4 regions of the Thalassotalea montiporae genome follow, and region 2 is predicted to be linked to each of the others. Evidence: predicted binding sites of a transcription regulator. Region 2 holds the regulator's gene; each other region holds the start of a gene.
What was found. Region 2 encodes sigma-54, which starts transcription at its own class of promoters, with help from an activator protein. Its sites were predicted from a motif close to GTTGGCACGNNNNTNGNNT; they were not measured.
Positions count from the first base shown of each region.

Region 1: a site for sigma-54 is predicted at 3,352-3,370, ahead of fliE (flagellar hook-basal body complex protein FliE). Genes of this name have one in related genera too.
Region 3: a site for sigma-54 is predicted at 3,313-3,331, ahead of glnA (glutamate--ammonia ligase). Genes of this name have one in related genera too.
Region 4: a site for sigma-54 is predicted at 1,163-1,181, ahead of ACSLUR_RS04075 (GSCFA domain-containing protein). Genes of this name have one in related genera too.

Region 1 is NZ_JBQRUO010000001.1:963,708-969,047, reverse strand. It holds gene fliH (flagellar assembly protein FliH) at 1-96, opposite strand, end outside; gene fliG (flagellar motor switch protein FliG) at 146-1,201, opposite strand; gene fliF (flagellar basal-body MS-ring/collar protein FliF) at 1,194-2,906, opposite strand; gene fliE (flagellar hook-basal body complex protein FliE) at 2,959-3,291, opposite strand; gene ACSLUR_RS04170 (sigma-54-dependent transcriptional regulator) at 3,594-4,934, opposite strand; gene ACSLUR_RS04165 (sensor histidine kinase) at 4,927-5,340, opposite strand, start outside.
Region 2 is NZ_JBQRUO010000001.1:482,794-488,133, forward strand. It holds gene kdsC (3-deoxy-manno-octulosonate-8-phosphatase KdsC) at 1-162, shown strand, start outside; gene lptC (LPS export ABC transporter periplasmic protein LptC) at 159-725, shown strand; gene lptA (lipopolysaccharide transport periplasmic protein LptA) at 742-1,200, shown strand; gene lptB (LPS export ABC transporter ATP-binding protein) at 1,204-1,938, shown strand; gene ACSLUR_RS02005 (RNA polymerase factor sigma-54) at 2,000-3,508, shown strand; gene hpf (ribosome hibernation promoting factor) at 3,536-3,823, shown strand; gene ptsN (PTS IIA-like nitrogen regulatory protein PtsN) at 3,827-4,279, shown strand; gene rapZ (RNase adapter RapZ) at 4,293-5,147, shown strand; gene ACSLUR_RS02025 (HPr family phosphocarrier protein) at 5,178-5,340, shown strand, end outside.
Region 3 is NZ_JBQRUO010000010.1:72,848-78,187, reverse strand. It holds gene glnG (nitrogen regulation protein NR(I)) at 1-22, opposite strand, end outside; gene glnL (nitrogen regulation protein NR(II)) at 25-1,116, opposite strand; gene ACSLUR_RS18420 (DUF4124 domain-containing protein) at 1,197-1,706, opposite strand; gene glnA (glutamate--ammonia ligase) at 1,837-3,243, opposite strand; gene typA (translational GTPase TypA) at 3,576-5,340, shown strand, end outside.
Region 4 is NZ_JBQRUO010000001.1:942,239-947,578, forward strand. It holds gene ACSLUR_RS04065 (motility associated factor glycosyltransferase family protein) at 1-401, shown strand, start outside; gene ACSLUR_RS04070 (GNAT family N-acetyltransferase) at 432-1,127, shown strand; gene ACSLUR_RS04075 (GSCFA domain-containing protein) at 1,239-3,344, shown strand; gene ACSLUR_RS04080 (3-hydroxyacyl-CoA dehydrogenase family protein) at 3,448-4,293, opposite strand; gene ACSLUR_RS04085 (GNAT family N-acetyltransferase) at 4,330-4,878, opposite strand; gene ACSLUR_RS04090 (DUF4910 domain-containing protein) at 4,879-5,340, opposite strand, start outside.

The DNA.
Region 1 (5,340 bases), 480 kb from region 2:
TTGCTTTTCAACGTCCGGTAAGTGCCATAGTGAACTTTCTTGTTCACCTTCTTTGAGCACTTGCTGTCCAACAGACGACTTTGTGAATTTATTCATAACAACGAGTGACTAGGCAAATATTGGTTGTGGCGATTGGTTGAGGCGATTACAAGAATTCATCGCCACCACCGCCGCCGCCCAGCATGATCTCACCAGCGTCAGATAATCGACGGGCAACCGAGAGAATTTCTTTCTGCGCAGCTTCCACTTCACTAATACGTACAGGACCCATAGCTTCAAGATCATCTGCCAGCATTTCAGCAGCACGTTTTGACATGTTGCCCAAAATTTTCTCTTTCAGCGCTTCGTCAGCACCTTTGATTGCTTTCATTAGTGCGTCTTGCTGCACTTCTTTCAAGATAGCTTGAATACCGCGGTCATCAACATCTGCAAGGTTTTCAAAGACAAACATAAGATCTTGAATCTGTTGACTCATCTCTTCATCGTGCTCGCGAATTGAATCCATCAACATACCTTCAACATTAGTGTCTAGGTAGTTCATGATATCGGCAGCCGCTTTCAAGCCGCCCATTTTCGCAGCTTGTGCACCCGCTTGACCGGCGAACTGTTTCTCCATAATTTCGTTCAACTCTTGCAATGCTGCCGGTTGAACTTCTTCTAGGTTGGCAATACGCATCATCAGGTCTAAGCGCACTTTTTCGGAGAATTGGCCTAAAATTTCGGCCGATTGCTCTGGCTCTAGGTAAGATAAAACAATGGTTTGGATCTGCGGATGCTCGTTGCGAATAATATTGGCCACTTGCTTCGAGTCCATCCATTTTAATGAATCTAAACCTTTAGCCCCACCGCCCATCACGATCTGGTCAATTAGGTTACCGGCTTTATCTTCACCAAGTGCTGCGGTTAATGCTTTACGCACGAACTCCTCACTCTGGAAGCCAATCGTCGAGAAGTTTTGAATTTCGTTGATAAACAGTTTGTGCACAGCAGTGATCTTTTCTTGGGTAAAGTCTTCCATACCCGCCATGATCATACCCACTTGCTGCACTTGCTTAGGCTCTAAGTGCTTAAGAATTTGCGCAGCGTCTTCTTCTGACAAACTCAGTAGTAAAATAGATGCCTTTTCGGCACCGTCTAGCTTTTCAACATCAAAGCCACCAGCACCACCGACAGGGGCTAATTCTTGGCCTTCATCACTCATCTTCGCTCAACCAACTTTTCACAACTTGAGATGACAGCTCTGGCTCGTTAGCAACAAGCGCACGAACTGCTTTAAGTATATCTTCATCACGATGCAGATCAGGTAACTGCAAGCTACCATCTGGCGCAAAACCTACGGCATCCGCATCGAAATCAGATGTTAACATATCCATGGTTTCATCACCTAGGTCAACATGACTATCCAGTGATTTGTCGCCGTAATCTGCTGGTGTTTGATCTGGGTAGATTAAGCGTTTCAGCATTGGGCGAACAACTGCCACAATCAACACAATAATTACTAATGCACCCATCACCAATTTCAGCGCCTGCATAAACCAAGGCTGCTCGTAAATTGGTACCTCTTCTTCTTCACCTAAATCAATACGTGAGAATGGCAAGGTAACCACTTCTAATGTGTCACCGCGCTGCATATCAAAGCCAATACTGCCTTGCAGTAAACGGCGAATATTAGCAAGCTCGGCTACCGAACGCGGTGCTGATGTGGTTTCCCCTTCTGCGCCCGGTGTTGAAATATAATCTAATGCTACCGACACACTGATACGGCGAATCACCCCAGTTTGCTGCTTGGTATAGCTAATTGACTCGTCAAGCTCGTAATTTTTAGTCGATTCAGAATGTTTACGCGATGGTAATACTGGCTGGTCGCCATTACCTGTCGCGTTTTCAGGAATATCGGAAGCAAGCGGCGGCTGATTCGTTAGTGCGCCTGGAATACCACCTAGAGAACCACCAATCGAGGTGTCTTCACTGTTCATTTCACTGCGCAATGCTGGTAAATCTGGGTTGTAGCGACGTGACGTTTCTTCTGTATTGGTAAAGTCCATCACAACGTCAACTTGTGCCGTATAGTTACCTAAACCAACGACAGGAATTAAAATTGAATCAATTTTTTCCATGTACTCGGTTTCACGCTTTTGCTCAATTTCAAATTCTTTGCGTGAGCGCGATGATACTGAGTCTTGGCTACCAGAATTTAATAGGCGGCCATTTTGGTCAGTTACTGTCACCCGATTTGGTGACATGCCTTGTACCGCAGAGGCAATAATATCAACGACAGAGTCTACTTCTTCTTCAGAAAGTACTCGGCCGCGAGCTAAGGTTAGTACTACAGTTGCAGAGGGCGACTTTTGTTTGCGGGCAAAAACATTTTCACGTGGGATCGCTAATAATACTTTAGCGCGTTGAATAGACTGTAACTGCTCAATCGTAAATGCCAACTGTTTTTCACGGCTGTGCTTTAAACGCTCACTTTCTAACCGTTGGCTAACACCAAAGCCCATGTCTTGCATGATAATATCTGTGCCTTCAGATGGCTCGTCTGTTAGGCCTTGGCGGGCAAGCAGTAATTTAATGTCTTGGTATTCGTCTGCGCGTACCGATATGGTGTTATTCGCTTGTTTGTAGTCAACTTGGTTGGCATCCAAGAAGTCCATTGTTTCGATAAGCTGCTGGGTAGGTAGCTTGGAAAGAATGCGGTACTCTGGCTGATTGGCCCACATGATCACAAAAACAGCAATCGCTAAACAAATGGCCAATGCCATGATTAAGGTTAACTGTCTTAATACATCAACATTACCTAACGAAGCAGCAAAACCTGACTTCTGCTCTTCGATCATATCATTGTCTTGGGCGACAAGATCTGAGCCGTCTGTGGTTGCCATTGCTGTGGAATTATTGTCAGCCACTTTACATCTCCGCTAATTGACTACTTGAATGCACACTAAATTTCAGCGCGCATTATACTGGCATACTCATGATTTCTTTATAGGCTTCGACAAACTTATTTCTTACCTGCACGGTTGCTTCAAAGGCAACGCTGGATTTTTGTGCAGCTATCATAGTTTCAGCCAAGGTAACGCGATCGTCACCCATTTCAAAGGCTGTGCGTTTCTGACCTGCATCTTGCTGCAAACCGTTCACAGTATCAATAGCTTGTTTAAAAACATTGCCAAAATCAGAAGATGAAGCGTTTACTTGCTGCATTGACTCCATCGGCATCGCGCGATTGCCTGTTGCTTGTACAGACATGGCTTGCATTTGTGCAAGTAAAGAATTTGCTTTGATATCCATGACGGTTCACCTCTGTCAAAAAACTGTTGTTTAATTCACCAACTAATTACTTACCTTGTAAAGCAAGCATAGTGCCAATCAAACAGAACAGAATTTATTAGAGCTAACCACTTGTAATTTAATAAATTAACAATGAGGCTTAGAGGAATTAGAACGACTAAACATCAAAAAACTGGCGTCAAAAAGAAGTGCCACATCAGGCGATGGAATTAACCTGATGTGGCTGGTGGAATGATGGTCAAATTAACCGCCAAAGTGCTAAGCAAGTTCTAAATAAGTACAAAGCAAGTTCTACGCAAGTACTAAGCCGGTATTTCGATACCTGAGTCACGCATCTTGGCAATTTTGTAACGCAAGGTTCTTGGGCTGATCCCTAACCGCTCAGCCACGGCCTTTCGACTGCCTTGGCATGCTTGCAAAGTATCTAAAATAATTTGATGCTCTTGCTGTTTAAGCTCATTACCGAGTTTTTCTTCTTTTTCATGCTCAATGTCAGTAGTGACTTGAATTTGCGTGTCGAAATTTTCAATTAATATGTCGCCTGCATTTATAACTTGATCTGAGTGCAGGATTAGCGCCCGTTGCATCACATTATCCAGCTCGCGCACGTTGCCCGGCCATTGATAAGCCAGTATTTTGCTGCGCGCACATGCGCTAAACTCTGGCATTGTCTGGCCGTTGCGCTGGCTATGAATATGCGCCAAATGTTTGGCTAACGGTAAAATATCATCTCGTCGCTCTGCCAACGGCAGCCAAGTCAATGGGAATACATTGAGTCGGTAGTATAAGTCTTCTCGAAAAACGCCTTCACGAACGGCATCTTTCAAATCGCGGTTGCTAGTGGCAATAACACGTACATCAAGCGAGATGGTTTTGCGGCCACCTAAGCGTTCGACTTCGCGCTCTTGCAGCACCCGCAGAATTTTAGCTTGTAAGCTTAAGTCCATTTCCGTGATTTCGTCGAGTAAAATCGTGCCGCCTTGGGCTTGCTCGAACTTGCCTGGGCAAGCAGAGATAGCACCCGTAAACGCGCCTTTCTCGTAACCAAAAAGAGTCGCTTCTAGCATATTCTCCGGAATTGCCGCGCAGTTAATCGCAATAAAAGGCGCCTCTTTGCGCGCGGAATGATTGTGCACATATTGCGCTAACACTTCTTTACCCGAGCCACTTGGCCCTAACACCATCACGGAAGCGTCTGTTGTCGCTACTTTGCGAGCAAGCGTTAATAGCTCTACACTTTTACTGTCTTTGGCAATTGGCTCTTGTTTGCTAACTGCAGAAATCGGCACATATTGACTGACCATGTTCAATAGTACTTCGGGTGCAAATGGCTTAGCCATATAGTTGCTGGCACCATCTTTCATCGCCTGCACGGCATCATCGATAGTGCCATAGGCGGTCATCAGCAGCATTGGTAAATTCGGGTAGCTTGCTTTAACACTTTTCAATAACGATAAACCCGACATGCCGCCCATTTGTACATCGCTCACTACTAAATCAACACTTTGTTGCTTAAGCATCATCAAGGCTTGTTCGCCAGAGTCTGCCTCAACACACTCATAGCCAGCTAACAGTAGCGTGTCGATGAGTGCTTCACGTAAGCCCGCATCATCTTCAACAACGAGAATTTTGCTACTACCCATGGGCAACCTCCTGAAAATGTTGTGTCAACTCTGTTGAGTTATGGTTAATCGAATTGTCTGCAGTTGCAGTATGATTACCTGCCACGAGCAAAGGCAGCTTAATACATATATTGGCCCCTTCATTTGGGCCACTAATCAGTTTCACATCCCCTTGATGGGCATTGGCGACCGACTTCACGACGGCTAAGCCAAGACCTGTGCCTTTTGCACGCGAGGTAAAAAATGGTTCAAAGATTTTGTCAGCCATTGATGCGTCAATCCCGTCGCCGTTGTCTTTAACGCTGATATAAACAAACTGTTCGTGAGCCTCGACGGTAATATTAATCAAAGCTTTCTGCTTAATAACCTCTAAACTGTTGTGAATAAGGTTTTGCAAGGCCCCTGAAAGCGCACTTTCGTTACCCAG
Region 2 (5,340 bases):
GCTGCCTTGGGAGTTGCGGTTAATGATGCACACCCAGCTGTCATTAACAAAGCAGATTATCGCACTTTTACGCTAGGTGGCTTTGGCGCTGTGCGCGAACTTTGTGATCTTATTATGCATAGCCAAGACACATTGGTAGACGCTAAAGGCGCGAGTGTATGAATCGACTTTATGGCCTAGCGCTAATCGCTTTCTTGTTTAGCCTTATGGCCTATGGCGTTGTGCAATGGCGTCAAGCACAGCAGCAAGACGCTGACATTGTTGAAGCAGAGCTTGTCCCTGACTTTATTGCTGAGGCGCTTAATAGTGATATTTACAGTGAGAGCGGCCAATTATCGCATCATGTTATTGCCGAGCGCATGGAACACTATGCTGAGTTGGCATTTACTCACTTTGAGCAGCCTAAATATACTGTATATCCAAAAAATGATTCGGCACCATGGCAACTCGAAGCACTTGAAGGCACGCTTTATAACAATAATCGCGTGGTATTAAAAAACCGTGTGACATTAATGGCGACAGAGCCAGACAGTTTGATTAAGGAAATTCACTGTAAATATTTAGAACTGGATTTGAATACCAATATTATTAGCTCTGATCAAACCATATTGATTCAGGGAAAAGACTTTACTATGTATGGTTCTGGGCTGATTATAGACTTAAACACTAAACAAATGACATTGACCGAGCATGTACAAACTATTTATAAAAAAGCTGCTAGCTAGCCTAGCGGTCGCGAGTGTGATCAGCACTCCGACACTTGCTGCAAAAATTGACCTTGAGCAAGAAATTCATATCTCGGCGGGGCGTCAAGCAGGTGACTTAAAGAACAAAATTGCCAGCTACTTAGATGATGTAGTGATTTCACAAGGTTCATTGAAAATTAAAGCTGACCTCGTGCAAGTTTTTAGTCAAAAAGATCAAGACGTGCAAACCTATGTTGCTAAAGGGCAACCAGCAACATTTGAACAACTGCTTGAAGATGGCAGTAAGATTCGTTTGCAAGCCAATGAAATTAAATATGAACCATTAACGTTCACTATCACCATCTCGGGCAATGCATTGTTGACGCAAGCTGGTAGTGAAGTTAGCGGTGAGAAAATCGTATACAACACGCTAACTGAACAATTGGAAGCAGAGGGTGGCAGTAACCAGTCGGTAACCACCATTTTAAAACCTAAAGCAAAAAGTGATAAATAGCCGATGACACAAGAAGTAACACTTACCGCGTCTGGCTTAGCAAAAGCTTATAAAGGTCGACAGGTTGTTAAAAATGTCAGCTTGTCGGTCAGTACTGGACAAATTGTGGGTTTACTTGGCCCTAATGGTGCGGGTAAAACCACGTCGTTTTATATGATTGTTGGCTTAGTGCCGAACGATAGCGGTGAAATCACTTTAGGGGCAGATGATTTAACTTTGTTGCCTATGCATGAGCGCGCGCGTCGCGGTATTGGCTATTTGCCGCAAGAAGCGTCTATTTTTCGCAAACTGACGGTTTATCAAAACATCATGGCGATCTTGCAAACACGCAAAGACTTAACGGAAGTTGAGCGTGAAGAAAAACTCGAATTGCTTATTGAAGAATTCAATATCGGCCATATAAGAGATAATACGGGCATGAGTTTATCGGGTGGTGAACGTCGTCGTGTTGAGATTGCCAGAGCGTTAGCAGCCGACCCATTGTTTATTTTGCTAGATGAACCTTTTGCCGGTGTTGACCCAATTTCAGTTGGCGATATTAAAAAGATTATTTTGCATTTAAAGCAACGTGGCATTGGCGTTTTGATCACTGACCACAATGTTCGCGAAACACTTGATGTGTGTGAGCATGCATATATCGTTAGTCACGGAGAATTAATCGCTGAAGGTGATTCAGAACAAATTTTGGCGAATCAGCAAGTAAGAGATGTATACCTAGGTGAGCAATTCACGCTATAGTTAAATCATTAGCGTTTTACTTGAATAAAAGAACACAACAAAAGGAAACCGTTAGACTTAAATGCGTCCATCATTGCAGTTAAAAATTGGTCAGCAACTTACGATGACGCCGCAACTTCAGCAGGCTATCAAGTTACTACAATTATCAACATTAGACCTTCAACAAGAGATTCAAGAAGCGCTGGAAAGCAATCCACTGCTTGAAGTGGATGAGTCGGCGAGTGCCTCATCGGAAAGTAGTGACAGCGAGTCTATTGACGATGCTTATTCTGCTACGGCAACGACTGAGCAGGTGACAACAGATGGTTCTGAAGATGCTATGCCTACCGCTGATGAAGTCAGCACTACCGAGGCGATGGAAAAAAATGACATTCCAGAAGAGTTGAGTATTGATACCACTTGGGATGAGTCATTTAGTGCAGGTGTAAGTAGCTCAGGCATTGGCACTGCAGGCAGTGATGACTACGTTTATCAAGGTGAAACCACCGATTCTATTCAAGACCACTTGCGCTGGCAAATGGAGCTAACACCCTTTAGTGAAACCGATGAAGCCATTGCTATGGCAATTATCGATGCCGTTGACGATGCTGGTTACCTAACTGTTTCTGCCGAAGATATTTTGGAAAGTCTAGGTCTTGAAGAAGTTGAACTTGATGAAGTTGAAGCGGTATTAAAGCGTATTAATATGTTCGATCCTATTGGGGTGGCAGCGCGCTCTATTCCTGAATGTTTATTGATTCAATTGAATCAGTTTGATAACGACACACCGTATTTAGCAGAAAGTAAGCTGATCATTAGCGAGCACATTGATTTATTGGGTAATCGTGACTATCGTCAAATAATGCGAAAAACCAAGCTCAAGGAAGACCAGCTGCGCGAGGCACTGCGCCTGATCCAATCATTAAACCCAAGACCTGGTGATGCGGTAGTGCAAGGTGATGATCAGTACGTTATCCCAGATGTTTCTGTGGAAAAGAAAAATGGTCGCTGGGTGGTTGAGCTTAATCCAAGTACAGCACCAAGATTATCAATTAATCAGCAATACGCAGCGATGACCAAAAGTATGAAGTCATCGGACGATAATCAGTTTATCCGTTCAAACCTGCAAGAAGCCAAATGGTTCATTAAAAGTTTAGAAAGCCGCAACGAAACGCTGCTGAAAGTGTCAAACTGTATTGTTCAGCGTCAGCAAGGCTTTTTTGAATACGGGCCAGAAGCGATGCGCCCGATGGTGTTAAACGACATCGCAGAAGCGGTTGATATGCATGAGTCAACCATATCGCGTGTAACCACGCAAAAGTTCATGCACACGCCTAGAGGTATTTTCGAATTAAAGTACTTCTTTTCTAGTCATGTTAGTACGGAAAATGGGGGGGAATGTTCATCTACTGCTATCAGAGCATTAATTAAAAAGCTTGTCTCAGCAGAAACTCCATCGAAACCATTAAGTGATAGCAAAATGGCGGAACTATTAGCAGAGCAAGGGATTAATGTTGCGCGACGGACAATAGCTAAGTACCGAGAGTCCTTATCTATTCCACCGTCAAATCAAAGAAAAAGTCTACTTTAAGTATTCAAGCAATGAGGAATAAAGCTTATGCAAATTAATTTATCAGGCCACCACGTAGAAGTGACAGATTCATTACGCGATTTCGTTAACACTAAGTTTGCAAAGCTGGAGCGACATTTCGATCACATCAACAATGTATACGTCGTTCTTACCGTAGAAAAATTAAACCAAAAAGCCGAGGCGACAGTTCACCTCAACGGCACAGAGGTTCACGCCTCAGCACAAAATCAAGACATGTACGCATCAATTGACTCGCTCATTGATAAACTTGACCGCCAAATCCTTAAATACAAAGGTAAAATTACTCAGCATTAAACTATGAAGCTGCAAGATATACTAACCGAGGACTGCACATCCTGTGCAGTCCCACTGTCAAGCAAAAAGAAAATCCTCGAGCAAATTTGCAGTATTGCAACTAGTCACATTCCTGAACACTCAACATTTGAATTGCTGCAAAGTTTGCTGGCTCGTGAAAAAATGGGCAGCACAGGCATTGGCAATGGTATTGCAATACCACACGGTCGCCTTACTGGCACGAATCAAGTTGTGGCAGTACTGATGACCACTGAACAGCCAGTGGCGTTTGATGCGATTGATAACCGCGCTGTTGATATCTTCGTGGCGTTATTTGTGCCTGAAGACTGTTGTAAAGATCACTTATCCACACTGCAAAGTATTGCTAAGCTGCTGAGCAACAAACAAATCAATAAAAAAATTCGTAAATGTACTAGTAATCATGAGCTTTACGAGTTGATTAACCAAGCGGAATAACGGTAAGCACACTATGAAACTTATTATCGTCAGTGGTCGTTCAGGCTCTGGCAAATCAGTTGCGCTCAGAGTTTTAGAAGATTTAGGATACTACTGCGTTGATAATATTCCAGTAAACTTGCTACCCGCGCTTACCCATACAGTAATTAACGAATACGAAAACGTTGGTGTATCGCTCGATGTACGTAATTTGCCTGCTGAGCCCAAAGACGTTCATGAGATTCTTGATTATCTGCCTGCTGCCGTAGAGCTGACCATTCTGTATCTTGATGCGAACGATAACGACCTGATCCGGCGTTTTAGTGAAACACGCCGCTTGCATCCACTGATCAGACAAAATATTGCACTTGATCAAGCGCTAGAATTAGAGAAAAAACTGCTTGAGCCTGTTTCAACTCGCGCTGATTTATATATGAATACTAGCCAGCTCTCGCCACACCAGTTAGCCGATCTCGTACGTGAACGTATACTCGGTAAGAAAACAGGGGCTATGGTGCTAGTGTTTGAATCCTTTGGCTTTAAACACGGTATTCCTGCAGATGCTGATTACGTGTTTGATGCACGATTTCTACCTAACCCATTCTGGGACAAAGAGTTAAAATCGCAAACTGGCTTAGATCAACCCGTCCGTGACTTTCTCGCCAGCCAGCCGATTGTCACTAAGTTTGTTTGGCAAATTAATAGTTTTTTAATGACTTGGTTGCCGCACCTAGAGCGAAATAACCGTAGTTATGTGACAATAGCGATTGGTTGTACTGGTGGTAAACATCGTTCAGTCTATATTGCTGAATTACTTGCTGGTAACTTTCGCAAAGAACGTGAAGATGTGCAATCGCGTCATCGCGATATCGACATCAAGAGCACCTAAATTTAGCCTAGTTTTACATTGGGAAGTCACATGGCAAGCGTTTCCAAAGATATTGAAATCATTAATAAACTGGGATTACACGCCCGTGCTGCCACTAAGCTTGCACAATTAAGCCAACAATTTAGTGCACAAATTACTTTAGCGTTAGATGGCAATAGCGCTGATGCGAGCAGCATCATGGCAATCATGTTGC
Region 3 (5,340 bases), on a different contig from region 2:
TCCATACTTGTTCGGCAATCATACTTAAATCTCTTCACTCTTCCCTTCAGATAAGGGTAATAAAATCATAAACTCAGTGCGGCCAGGGCGACTGATACAGGAGAGTTTCCCTTTGTGTTGGTTAATTAGTGTTTGGGAAATTGAAAGCCCAAGGCCAGTACCGTTTGAGCGTCCTGAAACCATAGGGTAAAAAAGGGTGTCTTGAATATCTTCTGGAATGCCTGGGCCAAAATCAATGATACTAATCAATATTGATAACTTAACGCGCTTGCCGTTGATTGTTTGATTACTGGCAATACGCGTTTTTAGTGTAATGCTGCTTGCCGGCTCGATCGCTTGAATCGCATTGTTTACGATGTTTAATATGGCTTGTAACAGCTTGTCTTCATCAAAAGCAATTTCTGGAATTGAAGGATCGTAATCTCTTATCAAGATAATATCTTTTTCGTTATCAAAGCTAATTAGTTGGCTAACTTTCTCTAAAACGGAGTGGATATTTTGTTGCGTCATTTTGGGGAGTTGATTCGGCCCTAACAAGCGATCAACAAGGTTGCGCAAGCGATCAGCCTGCTCGATGATCATCGCCGTATACTCTTGCTGCTCTTGATTTAGTTCTTTCGTTAACAGCTGCGCTGCGCCGCGGAGGCCACCCAGCGGATTTTTGATTTCATGTGCTAGGCCTCGAATCAAGTCTCGAGCCGACTCCCATTGTTGCTGTTGAAAGGCCTCGGCGCTAATTTGTTTTTGCTGATCAATTTGCTTTAGCTCAATCAAAATATGCGGAGACTGATTAAATTCAGTACTGGACGCGGTTATCTCCGCAGTAAATTTGTAGCTATCGCCAAGATATATCACCACATCACTATCGGTAAACTCTTGTCCACTTTCAATCACTTGCTGCAACCTGGCTGCATCTATCGTGCTGTTGGGAAATACATCTTCGAAGGCAACATTGAACAGTTTATTGAAGCTTTTGATCAATAGCGCTTCTGCCGCAGGGTTTAGATATTGGATGGTAAGTTTTTCGTCCAGTACCATTACAGCAGTAACAAGCTGGCTAGCAAGTTGTTGCTGATAAGTTGATTTATGTTTGATTAGATCTGCACGATTTAACAACAGATGACTCCATGTGCACCAAAAATGTGCATGATATCTGAAACTATATGTTTAAACCGTTTTAATTGCACCCAAAAGCGCTAGTTGACAGAGGCGCGGTGCATATAAAAGGTTACTGGCTTTGAAGATGCAATAACCTTGCCTTTCTCATTGATTAAATCAATTTTAATTTGGTGTTCGCCACGGTCGATATTACGTAGCGCAAACATGGAGTGGTTTTGAGGTTCTTGGTAGGGGGTTCCGTCGAGGTATAACTGAACGCGAAAGCCGCGCTTGAATATTGGTTTAATGCCCCCAGCAACATAGACAGAGCCGCTGTTATCACGGATGGTTGCATTGTGCTCGGGTTGAGTAATGACCACTTGATATTTGTCTTCAATGATTTGTGGCTTGATATCAAGAATCGAGGTATCTATTGACGGTAGTACGGTGTTTTCTTCTTTAACTTCAACCTCTTCAGCGCCTGGTCTTGGGCTATCAGAAAAAACCAATACGCCATTTTCATCACGCCAAACGTATACCTTAGCTTGATAAGCCTGTGCAGGTATCGCGATCACAGCGATAAATATGAAAATGATAAATTGCTTCATGTGCGTATCAAGTTGCTCCTGCAAAGTGGTTAACCTTTAATCTAAACAAATTATAGGCACTAAGCCACAAAAAAAGCTCGCCGAAGCGAGCTTTTTATCAAAAATGCGATTAATTACAGAGAATTAACGATTAAACGCTGTAGTACATTTGGAACTCAACTGGGTGAGTTGTCATGTTTAGCTTCTCAACTTCTTCACGTTTAAGGCCGATGTATGCGTCAATCATATCTTCGTCCATAACGCCACCAGCAGTTAAGAACTCTTTGTCTGCTTCTAGTGCATCAAGCGCTGCTTCGAATGAAGGTGCAACTTGTGGAATTGCTGCTGCTTCTTCAGCTGGTAAGTCGTATAAATCTTTGTCCATTGCATCACCAGGGTGGATCTTGTTCTTGATACCGTCAAGACCCGCCATTAACATTGCTGTGAATGCTAAGTATGGGTTAGCTGTTGGATCAGGGAAACGCACTTCGATACGACGTGCTTTTGGTGAAGGCACTACTGGGATACGAATTGATGCAGAGCGGTTACGTGCTGAGTAAGCAAGCATTACTGGCGCTTCGAAACCCGGTACTAGGCGCTTGTATGAGTTAGTTGAAGCGTTAGTGAAAGCATTAATCGCTTTAGCGTGCTTGATGATACCACCAATGTAGTAAAGTGCTGTTTCAGATAAGCCGCCGTACTTGTCACCCGCGAAAAGGTTAACACCGTCTTTTGCTAATGATTGGTGACAGTGCATACCTGTACCGTTATCGCCAACTAATGGCTTAGGCATGAAAGTCGCTGTTTTACCGTATGCGTGCGCAACATTGTGAACAACATACTTGTAGATTTGAACTTCGTCAGCTTTGTTAACCATGGTATTAAAGCGACAAGCAATTTCGTTTTGACCTGCTGTAGCAACTTCGTGGTGATGTGCTTCAACAACTAAGCCCATCTCTTCCATCACTAAACACATTGCAGAACGTAGGTCTTGCGAAGAATCAACTGGTGCTACTGGGAAGTAACCGCCTTTAACGCCAGGGCGATGACCTTTGTTACCGCCTTCGTAGTCTGTATCTGAGTTCCAAACCGCTTCTGGATCATCGATAGAGTATGAAGCGCCTGACATATCAGCTTTGAATTTCACGTCTTCAAATACGAAGAATTCTGGTTCAGGACCAAATAAAATAGTGTCAGCGATACCTGTAGAGCGCATGTATTCTTCAGCGCGTTTTGCAACTGAGCGTGGGTCGCGGCTGTAGCCTTGCATAGTTGCAGGTTCTACGATGTCACAACGAATGTTTAACGTAACTTCTTCTGTGAACGGGTCTAATACAGCAGTTGATGCGTCTGGCATCAAGATCATGTCTGATTCGTTAATGCCTTTCCAGCCAGCGATTGAAGAACCATCGAACATTTTACCTTCTTCGAAGAAGTCTTCATCAACTTGGTGGTGAGGAAGTGAAACGTGTTGCTCTTTACCTTTAGAATCAGTGAAACGTAGGTCAACGAACTTAACGTCGTTTTCTTTGATTAAATCTAAAACTGCTTGTGACATTAGCGTCTCCAGTGAAGTTATCTAATTATTAATATATATAAATGCGCAGCATTCAGTGTGGCAGATGCCAAGCGAATTACGTGCCAATGCTATAGCCCAATAAAAACGCTAAGCTCAGTAATTTACATCGACTATATTGCACCAAAATGATCCAGCCAAAAGATCTTTATGGTGCAAAAAAAGTGTAGAGAATAAATTTGCCTTATACCAGTGCAGGATGTCACTTGCTTGATTTGTCTCTAAAGGTGATTGAGTTAGGCGGGTTTTATTTTATTTGTCATGGTTAGTCCTGTATAATTCGCGCCCAATTATAGCCCTATGAGCAAAAGCCTGTGTTAGATAAATTAAGAAATGTGGCGATTATTGCCCACGTAGACCACGGTAAAACGACGCTTGTTGACAAGCTTCTCGAACAGTCGGGAACATTAGATGCGCGTACTGAGTTAGAAGATCGTGTGATGGACTCAAACGATATCGAGAAAGAGCGTGGTATTACGATTTTAGCGAAAAATACTGCAATCACTTGGAACGACTACCGCGTTAACATCGTAGACACTCCAGGTCACGCCGATTTCGGTGGTGAAGTAGAGCGTGTTATGTCAATGGTTGACTCTGTACTACTTATCGTTGATGCACAAGAAGGCCCAATGCCACAAACGCGTTTCGTAACGCAAAAAGCATTCGCTCAAGGTTTGAAGCCAATTGTTGTTATTAACAAAATTGACAAGCCAGGTGCTCGCCCTGACTGGGTAATGGACCAAGTATTCGATTTATTCGATAACTTAGGTGCGACTGACGAACAATTAGACTTCCAAGTCGTTTACGCGTCAGCGATTAATGGTTGGGCTTCGCACGAAGAAGGTGAACAAGGTGAAGATATGACACCATTGTTCCAAACCATTGTTGACCAAGTTCCACCACCAAATGCTGACTTAGATGGTCCATTCCAAATGCAAATCTCGCAATTGGACTACAGCTCTTACTTAGGCGTAATCGGTGTTGGCCGTGTAACGCGTGGTTCTGTTAAGCCGAACCAACAAGTTACGGTAAATGGTGCAAACGGTACTATTCACAACGGTAAAGTGGGTAAAGTATTTGGTTACTTAGGCCTAGAACGCAACGAAGTTGACGAAGCGCAAGCGGGCGACATTATCGCAATCACCGGTCTTGGTGAGCTGAAAATTTCTGACACTATCTGTTGCCCAACAGAAGTGGAAGCATTACCAGCGTTATCTGTTGATGAGCCAACAGTAACCATGACTTTCCAAGTAAACACCTCACCGTTTTCTGGCCAAGAAGGTAAGTATGTTACTTCACGTAATATTCTTGATCGCCTTGAGAAAGAATTGGTACACAACGTAGCATTGCGTGTTGAGCAACTTGACGATCCAGACAAATTCAAAGTGTCTGGTCGTGGTGAATTGCACTTAGGTATCTTGATTGAAAACATGCGTCGTGAAGGTTACGAGCTGGCAGTATCACGCCCAGAAGTTATCATGCGCGAAGTGGATGGTGAGCTACAAGAACCATATGAAACAGTAACGATTGATGTTGAAGAAGAGCATCAAGGTTCAATCATGGAGAAGATGGGCTTACGCAAGGCAGAGCTAACCGATATGGCGCCTGACGGTAAAGGCCGTATCCGTATGGACTTCATCATGCCAAGCCGTGGCTTAATTGGTTTCCAAACTGAGTTTATGACGTTAACGTCTGGCTCTGGTTTGATTTACCACACTTTCTTTGAATATGGTCCGCACAAAGGTGGCGAAATCGGTCAGCGTATCAATGGTGTGCTTATTGCAAATGCGACAGGCAAGGCACTTACCAATGCACTGTTTAACTTACAAGAGCGTGGTCGCTTGATGATCGGTCACGGTGTTGAAGTTTATGAAGGTATGGTGATTGGTATTCACAGCCGTGATAACGACTTAACGGTTAACGCGCTTAAAGGTAAGCAGTTAACCAATGTTCGTGCATCAGGTACAGATGATGCCCAGGTATTAACACCACCGATTGAAATGACGTTAGAGCAAGCACTTGAATTTATCGATGACGATGAATTAGTGGAAGTAACGCCAGAGAATATCCGTATTCGTA
Region 4 (5,340 bases), 460 kb from region 2:
TAGACGATGGTTCTTATTATCAAGAGCTCGCTGGTGAGCTGGACACGCAGGGCTATGAGGAGTTTTGTTTACTGCTGATTAAAGCTATTGATGAGTTAGATGATAGCTTTGAAGGGTGTCTTAAATTGTTGAAACAGCATTTTATGCTGCTAATTGATGAAGACTTGTGCAATAGAGAAATTTTCTACTATTTGCTTAAGGGTAGCGTATTACATATGCAGGCTATGTTAATTCGTCTGCTATATGAAGCCGTTGAAGAAGCTGATGCAATTGAAGATTTCAAGCAAGCACTTGCCCACTATCGAGAGTTTTTAGCCAAAACCATAATCTACTACAAAGAAAATGCGCTAAAACCTCATTACTATGAAACGAATTGGTTTGCACCGCTGACCAAAAAATAATTTGCAGATGTTATAAGGTTGTAAAGATAGATGATTAAACCTTTAGATGTATTCATTGCCGGCGAAGTCATGGATTTGTGTGTGCCAACAGAAGAGTTTGCTCGCGACTCTAATTGGTACAAGTGGTTTAATGATAAAAAAATAACTCGCTATCTGGATCAAGGCGTTTTTCCTAATACTCCCGCAGGGCAGGTGGCCTTTTTCACCCAACAACACCAAGAGCGTTTAATTCTTATTGTTGCTAATAAACAGGGTGAGTACATGGGGGTGGTATCGCTTTCATGTATCGACTTGGTAAAAAAGCACTGTGTTATTGCACTAGTGGTTGACAGCAAAGTAGACAAACGAAACTCTCCCTTTATTGCGCTAGAAGCGATAGCGAGAATTTCGGAACATGCCTTTGAGTACTTAGGTATTACGCGCATTGAAGCTGGCCAGCATATCGATTTGACCGGTTGGCAGCAACGCATGGAACTAGTGGGTTATAAATTTGAAGGTATTCATCGAAACAAATTTGTCAAAGGGATGGAAGTTACGAATGAAGCTACTATCGCTTGTTTACTCGAAGACTATCACTATATTTCAAAGTTCCGTGGCGGGTTATGGGATTCGGCAGAGAAGATGAAAACGCGATATAAAAATCTTCCCCAAAAGGCGTTTATGGATTTGTATAACGAGTTTTATCGTGAAAACTCTGATTATTACGAGCAGCTATTTAGCAACTAGCATGTAATAAAACAAGAGATCATTAAATTTAGTTAGTCGGCTCATTTCTGGTTTGGTAGTTGCTAGAAGTTGGTATTCAGTGTCAAATTACCGCCTATGGAGAGGTCAATTATGTCTGACGTTAATCTTGAAGAGAATTTACTTGAAGTAGAAGGTGAGATATACAATATCAAACCGGGGGCTGATAAAGCTGTTGTTAAATATTTTGGCGAAGACCATGGCTATCGAAGCGCCGCCGAAAAAGCCCAAGCAAAATTCGAACGAGAGACAATCGACACGACACTTGTTAAAGATCATATCAAGTGTATTCCTAATCTGTTACCTGCAGAGCTATGCCAATCGTTAATCGAGGAGTTTGAAGGCGACCCTGAGGGCATACAGCACGAAAGCGTTGCTGAATTATTATTAACCCAAGTGTTCACGGATGAAATTGACGCTCATATTCGTTCATATTTTGGCAGTGAATACTGTGTTTTTTGGTGGTCTATTTATAAAATCGAAAGTACGGATGAAGAAACGGGATATTCAACTAAGTGGCACTGTGATGGTGGGCCCGAGAAGCATTTAAAGGTTATCACCTACTTAAATGGTTTTGATGAACATGGCAGTGACACCGCATATCTTGATAAAGAAGCGACAGATAAGTTAAAAGAAGTCGGTTACATTTTTGCAAGTGTTGAAAAACGCTCTCTTAACATTGAACCGTTATGCAAAAAGTTAAATGTCGACTACCAGCCAATGGGCGTGAAGCCCGCTGCTGGTGATACTATTATCTTCAATCCATTTGAAATCGCCCATCGTGCAAAAACACCTGTACCAGGCAAGCCTAGATATGCGTTGAACTTTTGCCTTGTTCCTAGTGAAATTCATTGGAAAACTGTTGCAGAACAATACTACTTTCCTGCATACGATTGTCAGGACTTTAGAAAGTTTGCGCCAATTGTGAAAAAGATCACAAAAGACCAAGCGTTAGACCTCAATTACGTTGAAGTGGGCTTGAACTTTCAGGTTGAAAACCTTCAACATGCGCGGTTTATTATTGAAAATGTAATCAAGACACCTAAGCCAGCGTGGCTACTTGTAAACTACCTTGAAAGAAATGATCCAACACTTGTTTCAATTACCAGTATTTTCGACCTTTTAAGGTTCATTAAAAAAGTCGCTTTAGAGCAGTTGCATTGGGAGAAATTTTTACAAGCAGAGTGGCTTGATGCATTAAAAGATATTAGTAGCTTTGAGCAAAACTTTAATGACTCAAGAAGCCGATATAGCCAAGCCGACAAGCCAAATCCAAATGCGATATTCTGGCCAAGTCCAGTGCATGAAAAGTATCCTCAGTCAAAATTTGAGATTCTGCCCTATGTGCGCAAAGAGCCAATTATGGATTTAGATACACCGATAGGCTCGGCGGGCAGTTGTTTCGCATTTGAAATCGCTAAGTACTTTCAGACTCAAGGTTACAATTACGTCATTAGTGAGCGTAATGACGACCCTAACTCTGGCGTGTTTGTTGACGGTTACCAACCTGGTGATGAATTAGTAAAATTCTGTGCAAACTATGGGATTATGTTTAATTCACCAAGCTTTACACAGCTAGCTGAAAAAGCATTTGGGCATCGAGAATTCAGCAAGCTTCTATTCCAAAATGAAACGGGTTACTTTTTAGATCCCTACCGAGAAGGGGTTGTGTTTTCGAGTAAAGAAGCTTATTTCGCTGATTATGACAAGCATATTGCCGCGTTAAGAGATACTTTCTTAAGCTGTAAGGTATTTGTCTTAACGATGGGGCTGAACGAATGTTGGCAGCTCACTGACAGTACATTCATGTCACGTAATCCAAGAGAAAATATGTTTCACTTGGTTAAGCATAGGACCCTTACTGTACAAGAAAATGTTGACTATATTCAGCGTTTCTTCGACATTATTAAAGCTCATAATCCAGACTTTAAACTCATTATTAGTGTTTCACCTATTCCGTTTTTAGCAACGGGTAGGGCTGAAGAACAGCATATTATTAGCGCAAATTGTCACTCTAAGTCAGTGTTAAGAGTTGCTGCGGATGAACTTGTTAATAACAACGAAGATATGTATTACCTACCGAGTTATGAGCTTGTGACTGAGTGTATTGAAGATGCTTGGGATATAGATCATCGCCACGTCAAATCTGAAACGGTAGAAAAAGTAGTGGCTATGTTTAAAGAGATATTTGTTCGCTAATTAAACCAACCGAAGTGGAGTTGCTGTTGATTATGGCGACTCCACTATAGTTTAGTAACAAACAACAGTCGTTACTATAATCGTAAATATTCGCTAATTTTCACTAATAATCCAAAAAGCCTTTCCTCACTTTTCTGCCCAGCATACCGGCTCTAACGTACTGTCTAAGTAGCGGGTGCGCGCGATATTTAGGGTCACCCGTTTCCGCGTACAAAGTTTCCATAATCGACAAACAAACATCGGTTCCGATAAGATCTGCCAGCGCTAGTGGTCCAATAGGGTGATTGGCACCATACTTCATCGCCTTGTCGATATCATCTCGACTTGCTACCCCTTCAGATAAGATTGCAACCGCTTCGTTGATCATCGGAATTAACATCCGATTGACGATGAAGCCGGGCGATTCGTTGACCGTTACTGGCGTTTTATCGAGGGTTTCAACTAGGGCTAGTGACTTGCTAAGTGTTTGCTCTGAGGTGACTAACCCTTTGACCAGTTCCACTAGTTTCATCATGGATGTCGGGTGAAAGAAATGGATACCAATAAAGTTTTCGGGCTTTTCGATATTCATCGCTAGTGCCGTAATCGAGAGTGAAGAGGTGTTGGTTGCGACAATCGCATCATGCGGCACAAGCGCTGACAATTTTTTGAAAATATCAGCTTTGATTGAGAAATCTTCGACAACAGCTTCAATGTATAAATCACAACCACCTAGTGCACTAATGTCATCTGAGAAGGTTACTTTTTCCAGCAGGGTCTCTAATACCTCTTTGGAGAGCGAGTTTTTTCTGGCAAAACGAGAAACTTCCTTTTTGACCTTAGCAAAACTAGCCTCAACAGACGCGAGATTGCGTCCCCACCAAATAAGGCTGTCAACTTGTTCAGACTGAATGAATAGTGACGCGATGCCACTTCCCATTACACCAGCACCCAAGACACAAACTTTCATTATTTTGTTTCCTATTGTTATTCTATGATTTATTTTCTAGTCTTCGCTAAACAAGCAAACTTGAACTCGATCGCAAGTGCTGCCATCGAGCAAGTAGTGGGCTCTTAATACGCCATCATGTATAAAGCCTGCCTTTAAAAACGCATTGGTACTGCCAATGTTGGGCTCATATGCACCAGCGCAAAGTTTGCGTAGCCCGAGTTGCTTCAAGCCATATTGACTAATCAATTTAATGGCTTGGCTAGCATAACCTTTCCCCCAGCAGCTTTTCTCACCAATAAATAGGCTGATATCACCGTAGCCGTGATGACTATTGACTGCGCCAAGCTTAATATTGCCAATATGCTGTCCCGTCGCTGACAGCCTGATAGTAAACAAGTGCTCGTTAGGGTTAACGTTAATATTGTCAATAAAAGCATTAACAGAAGCTAAGGTTTGCACCATAAAGCGTGTTTCAAGGTAGCGGTTCACCATAGGATCGTTGAGCCAGCTAACGTATTGCTCTGTGGCGTCATCCTTGGTTATTTGTTGCAGATAAATATCTGGTATGGTTTCGTCTACTAGTTTTAGTAATGTCGACGCCATTTAGGATTTCTCCATTAACAAGCCGTTTTTCTGCCACAGGGATAGGTAATCAAAAATCTCTTTTACCGGCAGTTGATATTTCAGGGCTAAATCAAACACTGACATATTGTCTTCAATTTCACGTGGTAAGCAGTTCATTAACTTATTCCAACGGCCGCTCAGCGAGTTGTAGTCTACGCCTGAGTCATCAACAGGCGGTACTGATTTGTATAAGCCATAAGCAGACAAGCAAACTAGACCGGTAAAGTTTACGGTATAGCGACGGTTGTATTCCAAGTGTTCGATAAGCGCTAATGTTGTGGCAACTGTGTCAGATAATGCTGTTTCATCCAATCTATCAGGTGTATCTAAGTCTGTGTGATACTCTGGGAAAGGCCAGCGTGTTAGTGAAATAGTAGGGATGTTGTATGGCGGCGCCTCAAAAACCGTTTCATCATTGCCATAAATAGCGCGAAAATCCCC